DNA from 2 places in the Pseudoalteromonas sp. Z9A5 genome. Region 1 is predicted to be linked to the other one. Evidence: predicted binding sites of a transcription regulator. Region 1 holds the regulator's gene; the other holds the start of a gene.
What was found. The regulator NrdR, encoded in region 1, represses ribonucleotide reductase genes. The targets are predictions, from matches to a motif close to AAACACNANATNTNGTGTTT.
Positions count from the first base shown of each region.

Region 1 (4,464 bases):
GGTTCGCAAGCAAATGCTGCTGTTTTTCTAGCATTATTAGATGCTGGCGATACTGTACTAGGTATGAGCTTAGCTCATGGCGGTCATTTAACTCACGGTTCTCACGTAAGTTTCTCTGGCAAGCTTTACAATGCAATCCAATACGGACTAGATGAAGCAACGGGTGAAATTGATTACGCACAAGTTGAAGCATTAGCACTTGAGCATAAACCAAAAATGATCATTGGTGGTTTTTCAGCGTACTCAGGTATTGTTGATTGGGCTAAGTTCCGTGAAATTGCTGACAAAATCGGTGCTTACCTGTTTGTTGATATGGCTCACGTTGCTGGTTTAATTGCGGCAGGCGTTTACCCAAGCCCAGTACCTCATGCTCATGTTGTTACTACAACTACGCATAAAACACTTGCTGGTCCTCGTGGTGGTTTAATTATTTCTGCATGTGGCGACGAAGCTATTTATAAAAAGCTTAACAGTGCTGTGTTCCCTGGTGGTCAAGGTGGTCCTTTATGTCATGTTATTGCAGCAAAGGCAGTGGCATTTAAAGAAGCGCTTCAACCAGAGTTTAAAGTATACCAAACACAAGTTGTTAAAAACGCAAAAGCAATGGTTGCAGTTATGCAAGAACGTGGCTACAAAATCGTATCTGATAAAACTGAAAACCACTTATTTTTACTTGATTTAATCGATAAAGATATCACCGGTAAAGATGCAGACGCTGCCCTAGGCAACGCTAACATCACCGTTAATAAAAACTCAGTGCCTAACGATCCTCGCTCACCGTTTGTTACATCTGGTTTGCGTATTGGTTCACCTGCAATAACTCGTCGTGGTTTTACAGAAGTAGAATCAAAAGAGCTTGCTGGCTGGATTTGTGACGTACTAGATAACATCTCAGATGAATCTGTACAGGCGCAAGTTAAAGAAAAAGTAAAAGCAATTTGTGCAAAATTACCTGTTTACGCTTAATTGCATAAGCAGCAGTAATTTAGATCACATAAGCTTAGTTTTTTGCTAAGATAAAAGACCGCTATTTAGCGGTCTTTTTTGTTTTAAAACGGAAGTACCGAGTTATGCATTGTCCATTTTGTACCGCAAAAGATACTAAAGTTATTGACTCACGCCTTGTTGGCGGAGGCCATCAAGTTCGCAGGCGTCGTGAGTGTAACGACTGCCACGAGCGCTTTACTACATTTGAAGGCGCTGAATTGGTTATGCCTCGTGTTATTAAACAAGACGGCAGCCGCGAACCATTTAACGAAGATAAACTTTTAAATGGATTAAACCGTGCGCTCGAAAAACGCCCAGTGAGCACCGAGCAAGTAGACGAAGTAGTGAATATAATAAAATCGCAACTACGCGCAACGGGTGAGCGAGAAATTTCAAGCCATTTGGTTGGTGAATGCATTATGGAAGCGCTCAAAAAGCTTGATAAAGTAGCGTACGTAAGATTTGCCTCTGTTTATCGCTCGTTTGAAGACATACGTGAATTTGGCGAAGAAATTGCCCGCTTAGGGGAGTAACAATGCAAAGCCAAACTACTTTTACCGAACATGACGAAATGTATATGGCACGCGCCATAGAGCTTGCCAAAAAAGGTCGATTTACTACAACGCCTAATCCTAATGTTGGCTGTGTATTAGTTAAAAACAATCAAATAATTGGTGAGGGTTTTCATCAATTAGCTGGCCAAGGTCATGCTGAAGTAAATGCACTGGCAATAGCTGGCAATAATGCAAAAGGCGCAACTGCCTATGTAACGCTTGAGCCTTGTAGTCATTATGGGCGTACGCCGCCGTGCGCTGAAGGTTTAAAAAAGGCGGGCGTGGTAAAAGTAATTGCCGCTATGGTTGATACAAACCCACAAGTTGCAGGCAAGGGTCTTAAAATATTAGCTGATGCTGGTATTGAGGTTGCTCACGGGTTACTAGAATCACAAGCTCGCGCACTTAACGTTGGCTTTTTTAAGCGAATGGAGCAAGGTTTACCTTATGTGACCTGCAAAATGGCAGCAAGTATTGACGGTAAAACAGCGCTTAAAAATGGGCAAAGTAAATGGATAACCGGTCCCGCTGCTCGCCAAGACGTACAATTATATCGAGCGCAAAGCTGCGCTATTTTAACCGGAGCTGATACCGTATTAGTAGACGATGCTAAACTCAATGTACGATTAAGCGAATTACCGAATGCACTTCCCACTGATTTACCGCTTCGCCAGCCCGTGCGTGTTATAATTGACTCTCGTAACCGTTTAACGCCTAACCTAGCTTTATTTAAAATTCAAAGCGATGTAATAATATTTACAACTAAGCTTGATAAATCACTACAGTGGCCGCACTTTGTAAAGCATATACAAGTGAGTGAAAGTAACGGTAAGGTTGACTTGTTGGCTGTTTTACAAAAACTTGGTCAGCTACAGTTTAATAATGTGTGGCTTGAGGCTGGCGCAACACTTGCTGGTAAAATGACAGAGCTTGATTTAATAGATGAGTTTGTTTTTTATTTAGCGCCTAAACTCATGGGTCATGATGCAAAAGGTTTAGTAAATTTTCCTGAATTGATGAGTATGCAAAATACAATCGATTTAACATTTAATGAGTGTGCGCGTATTGGCGATGATTTGCGTATTACAGCGGTAAAAAAACTCATTAAAACCACTTAATAAAAAAGAGTAGTGCTATGTTTACTGGAATAATAGAAGCCACAGGTAAAATTGCTTTATTACAAAAAAAACAAGGCGACTTAGCCATTCGTATTCAAAGTACTGACCTTGATATGAAAGACGTAAAGCTAGGCGACAGTATTGCAACCAATGGTGTTTGCTTAACGGTGGTTGATAAGCACATAGATGGTTTTAGTGCTGATTTATCAAATGAGACGATTGGTTTAACGGGTTTTTCTCACTACGCTTTAGGGCAAACGGTTAATCTTGAAAAAGCCATGCAACCGGTTTCGCGTTTGGGCGGTCATCTTGTATCTGGTCATGTTGATGGCATAGCAACTATTACAGCTATTACTCCTAATGCGCGAGCTACAGAATATTGGCTTACAACCGACGAAAATTTAATGAAATACATTCCGTACAAAGGTTCGGTATGTATTGATGGTATAAGCCTGACAGTAAATGCTGTAGAAGGTAATAAATTCAAATTAACAATTGTCCCACACACTAGTGAGCAAACTACGATTGCTCATTTTAAAGTAGGTACTCAGGTTAATTTAGAAGTCGATCAAATTGCACGTTATTTAGAGCGCCTTATAAAAGGTGCAGAGCAACCTACTGGCTCTGATATTTCGATGAGCTTACTCGCTAAAGCGGGTTTTATTAAATAACGAAACTGATAACTTACACGAGCAAATTTATGAATTTACACAGCGCACAAGAAATCATCGATGATATTAAAGCCGGTAAAATGGTTATTTTAATGGACGATGAAGATAGAGAAAATGAAGGCGATTTAATTATTGCAGCTGAGCATATTAGTGCACAAGCGATTAACTTTATGGCTACTCATGGTCGTGGTTTAATTTGTTTAACCATGACGCAAGAGCGTTGTGAGCAACTTGATTTACCGCTAATGGTTAAAAATAATGGTGCTGCTTTTTCAACTAACTTTACAATGTCGATTGAAGCATCTAAAGGTGTTACAACCGGTATTTCTGCTGCAGATAGAGCGCGTACAGTGCAAGCTGCTATAGCTAAAGGTGCAATACCAAGTGATATTGTTCAGCCTGGTCATATTTTTCCTATCATGGCGCAACCAGGCGGAGTATTAACTCGTGCTGGGCATACTGAAGCCGGCTGTGATTTGGCTCGTTTAGCTGGGCTTGAAGCATCATCTGTTATTGTTGAAATACTTAATGCCGATGGCACCATGGCACGTCGTCCTGATTTAGAAGTTTTTGCAAAACAGCACGATATTAAAATTGGTACTATCGCTGATTTAATCGAATACCGAAATCTCAACGAAACAACTATTGAGCAAGTTGCAAAATGTAAGTTGCCTACTGTTCATGGTGAATTTGATTTAGTTACTTACAAAGACACAATTGACGGCCAATTACATTACGTACTGCTTAAAGGCGAAGTTAAAGATCAAGAACCTACCAATGTACGCGTACATTTGCAGAGTACTTTTAACGATATTTTGCTTTCAGACAGAAGTGCTGACCGTAGTTGGGGGCTTTCTGAGGCAATGGCTTATATTGCTAAAAATGAAGGCGCTTTAGTTATTTTAGGTAAGCAAGAAAGCACTGAAGAATTAGAAGCTACTGTAAAAGCATTTGCAGCCGCAGATGCTGGCGAAGATGTTACGCCACGTAAATTCAAAGGTACCTCTCGTACGGTTGGTGTTGGTTCGCAAATACTTGCAGATCTTGGAATTAAACAAATGCGATTAATGAGTCGCCCTAAAAAGTACCATGCGCTTTCGGGCTTTCATTTAGAAGTTGTTGATTACGTTGAGC
Region 1 covers NZ_WTLC01000023.1:53,124-57,587, forward strand. The annotation lists gene glyA (serine hydroxymethyltransferase) at 1-966, shown strand, start outside; gene nrdR (transcriptional regulator NrdR) at 1,071-1,520, shown strand; gene ribD (bifunctional diaminohydroxyphosphoribosylaminopyrimidine deaminase/5-amino-6-(5-phosphoribosylamino)uracil reductase RibD) at 1,523-2,659, shown strand; gene GQR56_RS12960 (riboflavin synthase) at 2,677-3,330, shown strand; gene ribBA (bifunctional 3,4-dihydroxy-2-butanone-4-phosphate synthase/GTP cyclohydrolase II) at 3,360-4,464, shown strand, end outside.

Region 2 (4,464 bases), on a different contig from region 1:
TCAACAACCCGGTATTAGGTATCAAGAGTATTTGTTATTATTGCTAACAACTATGCTATCACAATTAATTTTAATTTACAGGCGCAAAACTTTGCGATTTATCAATTTTGCCCTATATAATGGCCCCAGATTGACGAGGAAGTATTTTATGACCGAACATCAAAATGTAGATCACGCAGAAATAGCAAAATTTGAAGCCATCGCAGAGCGTTGGTGGGATTTAGATGGAGAATTTAAACCTCTTCACGAAATTAACCCGTTACGTTTAGACTTTATTGCAAATAAAACCCAAGGCTTATTTGATAAAGAAACACTCGATGTAGGCTGTGGCGGCGGTATTTTAAGCCAAAGCATGGCGCGTATGGGCGCAAAGGTAACTGGCATCGATATGGGTCAAGAGCCTTTAAACGTTGCTAAATTACATAGTTTAGAAACAGGCGTAAGTGTAGATTACATAAAAGTACCTGCAGAAGAATTTGCAGCACAGTATCCAGAACGTTATGACGTAATAACATGTATGGAAATGCTAGAGCACGTACCCGACCCAGCTTCTATAATCCATTCAGTAGCAGCACTTGCAAAACCAGGTGCCGATGTATTTTTTTCAACTTTAAATAAAACACCTAAAGCGTACTTGTTTGCCATTGTTGGTGCTGAAAAACTTTTAAAAATGGTACCTGAAGGCACACATGACCATAAAAAGTTTATAAAACCTGCACAACTTATTGCATGGGCAGAGCAAGCTGGTTTAAAAGTACGTGCAAGCACTGGGCTCTCTTATAACCCATTATCAAAGCAATATACGCTTAATAATGACGTTAGCGTAAATTACATACTTCATTTTGAGAAGTTAGCTTAATGACTAGCTTTCAATCACCCCTTGTTGAGTACGATGCATTTTTATTTGATTTAGACGGCACCCTACTAGACACCGCTGATGATTTAGGCGCCGCTTTAAATAAAGTTCTGCGTGCGCAAAACATAGATGAAGTAACAAGTGATGTATACCGTCCTGCAGCATCTAATGGTGCTGCTGCGCTTTTAGAGGCTGGTTTTAAGGATAAGTGGGTTGAACAACCTCAGACACAGCTAATAAAGCAATTAATTGACGAATACGCTAAAAACATAGCAACACATACAACGTGTTTTACAGGTGTTGAGCCTTTACTTATTGCGCTTGATCAAAAAAAGATCAAATGGGGGATCATGACTAACAAGCCTGGTTTTCTAACTGATCCTCTTGTGGCTGCTATTCCAGCATTAAAAAATGCGCAAGTTATTATAAGTGGTGACACGCTAAAAGAGGCTAAACCTTCCCCTCTTCCTTTACTACATTGTGCAAAGCTAATGGGTATAAAACCAAATCGGTGTTTGTACATTGGTGATGCGCAGCGTGACATTCAAGCAGGTAAAGCAGCGGGTATGCATACCGCTTCTGCTCTTTGGGGGTACGTGCCAAGCCTTAACGAAGTTTTGAGTTGGGAAGCCGATTTTAATTGGCAAAGTCCTATTGACGGTTTTAACCATATATAGTGCCATGTTAATTAATAAACACTATATATTGTGATCTAGTCAGTTTTTAGCCAAAGTTTGTCGATAAAAAACTCAGTTACAATTTATTTTTTTAAAGCGCAAATTTAGCATATGATTAGTTGATTTTTGCAAATTTCAACTTAACCGAATGATCAAAGGTTAATGCTCACTAACACAAATGTGTTATCCCAAAGTTATCCACAAATAGGGGCAATTATGTCCCTTGCAAAACGACTCAGACCACACTATCTTGTGATCTCTAAATTGAACAACACCAGATATTGTGGCCAAATGTTATTCAATAAATTCACTCATTAGGTGAGAATTATAATAAACGAGTATATATCTTGCTATTGCGAGGTATAAATCATTGGCCAAAATACTAAACTCCCTAGGAACACAGGCAAAGCTATGAACCAACAGTTATCTGTAAGCAAACGTGACGGTCGTAAAGAGCCACTTGATCTTGATAAGATCCATCGCGTTATTGAATGGGCCGCCGAAGGTTTAAACAACGTTTCGGTTTCGCAAGTTGAATTAAAGTCACACATTCAATTTTACGATGGTATTCGTACTAAAGACATTCACGAAACCATTATTAAAGCCGCTGCAGATCAGATTTCAAAAGAATCACCAGATTACCAGTACTTATCAGCCCGTTTAGCTGTATTTCACTTACGTAAAAAAGCGTATGGGCAATTTGAGCCACCACGTTTATTTGACCACGTAACAAAAATGGTTGGCGATAAGCGCTACGACGCTCACTTACTTGTTGATTATACAGAACAAGAATTAGACGAGCTTGATGCATACCTTGATCATTCTCGCGATCTTAATTTCAGCTATGCGGCAGTGAAGCAATTAGAAGGTAAATACCTTGTTCAAAACCGTGTATCTGGCGAAATTTATGAAAGTGCACAGTTTTTATACATTTTAGTAGCGGCGAGTTTATTTGCTGACTATCCACGTGAAACACGCGTATCTTACATTAAGCGTTTTTACGATGCCGTATCGTTGTTCAAAATTTCGTTACCTACCCCTATTATGGCGGGCGTACGTACCCCAACACGTCAATTTAGTTCATGTGTATTAATAGAGTGTGGTGATAGCCTTGATTCAATCAATGCAACATCATCTGCGATTGTTAAATACGTTTCACAACGTGCAGGTATAGGTATTAATGCAGGTCGTATTCGTGCGCTAGGTAGCCACATTCGTAACGGTGAAGCGTATCATACTGGTTGTATTCCTTTTTATAAGCACTTTCAAACAGCGGTTAAAAGCTGCTCGCAAGGTGGTGTACGTGGCGGCGCTGCAACATTGTTTTACCCGCTTTGGCATTTAGAAGTAGAAAACCTACTTGTGCTTAAAAATAACCGTGGTGTAGATGACAACCGTGTTCGTCACCTAGATTACGGCGTACAATTTAATAAACTAATGTACTCTCGTTTAATTAAAGACGACTACATTACGTTATTTAGCCCATCAGATGTGCCGGGGCTTTACGATGCATTTTTTGAAGACCAAGCTGAATTTGACGCGCTTTACGTAAAATACGAACAAGACGAGTCTATTCGTAAAAAACGTATTAAAGCCATTGAGCTTTTCTCTATGTTTGCTCAAGAGCGTGCAAGTACAGGTCGTATTTATTTACAAAATGTTGATCACTGTAATACACACAGCCCGTTCATTGCTAAAGTTGCGCCTATTCGCCAATCTAACTTATGTTTAGAAATTGCATTGCCAACTAAGCCACTTAATAACGTAAACGACGAAGAAGGCGAAATTGCCCTTTGTACACTGTCTGCGTTTAACCTAGGTGCAATAGAATCACTAGACGAGCTTGAAGAGCTAGCTGAGCTTGCAGTACGCGCACTTGATAACTTACTCGATTTCCAAGACTACCCTGTACCGGCTGCAAAAAATGCCACTATGGGTCGTCGTACGTTAGGAATAGGTGTAATTAACTACGCATACTACCTAGCTAAAAACGGTAAGCGTTATTCAGATGGCAGCGCAAATGCACTGACTCACAAAACGTTTGAAGCGATTCAGTACTACCTAATGAAAGCATCAAACGAGCTTGCTAAAGAACGTGGTGCATGTCCTAAGTTTAACGAAACAACGTATTCACAGGGCATTATGCCAACAGATACGTACAAACGTGACTTAGATAAAATTTGTGATGAACCACTTCACCTTGATTGGGATACATTACGTGCCAGCATTAAAGAGCACGGCATGCGTAACTCAACATTAAGCGCGTTAATGCCATCAGAAACATCGTCGCAAATCTCTAATGCAACTAATGGTATTGAGCCACCACGTGGTCATATTAGTGTTAAAGCAAGTAAAGACGGTATTTTGAAGCAAGTTGTTCCTGAATATGAACGCTTAAAAAATAACTACGAGTTACTGTGGGACATCCCATCAAACGATGGTTACTTACAGCTTGTGGGCATAATGCAAAAATTTGTTGACCAAACAATATCAGCAAACACAAATTATGATCCAAACAAGTTCGAAGGCGGTAAAGTACCTATGCAAGTCTTATTAAAAGACTTACTTACTGCATACAAACTAGGTGTTAAAACGTTGTACTACCATAACACCCGTGATGGCGCATCAGATTCACAAGAAGATACTCCAGAAGTGGAAGATGATGATTGTGAAGGCGGCGCGTGTAAAATATAGTTATTAATTTTTATTTTAAGCGGGCATTTAGCCCGCTTTTTCTGATAGTTTTTTTGAGTGATAAACATGTCTTATACTACTTTTAGCCGAAACCATAACAACCAAATGCAAGAGCCAATGTTCTTTGGCCAAACAGTTAACGTATCTCGTTACGACCAACAAAAATACCCTATTTTTGAAAAGTTAATTGAGAAACAACTTTCTTTTTTTTGGCGTCCTGAAGAAGTAGACGTAAGT
Region 2 covers NZ_WTLC01000016.1:48,536-52,999, reverse strand. The annotation lists gene ubiG (bifunctional 2-polyprenyl-6-hydroxyphenol methylase/3-demethylubiquinol 3-O-methyltransferase UbiG) at 149-859, shown strand; gene GQR56_RS09950 (HAD-IA family hydrolase) at 859-1,533, shown strand; gene nrdA (class 1a ribonucleoside-diphosphate reductase subunit alpha) at 1,945-4,227, shown strand; gene nrdB (class Ia ribonucleoside-diphosphate reductase subunit beta) at 4,294-4,464, shown strand, end outside.
Region 2: a site for NrdR is predicted at 1,803-1,822, ahead of nrdA (class 1a ribonucleoside-diphosphate reductase subunit alpha). Genes of this name have one in related genera too.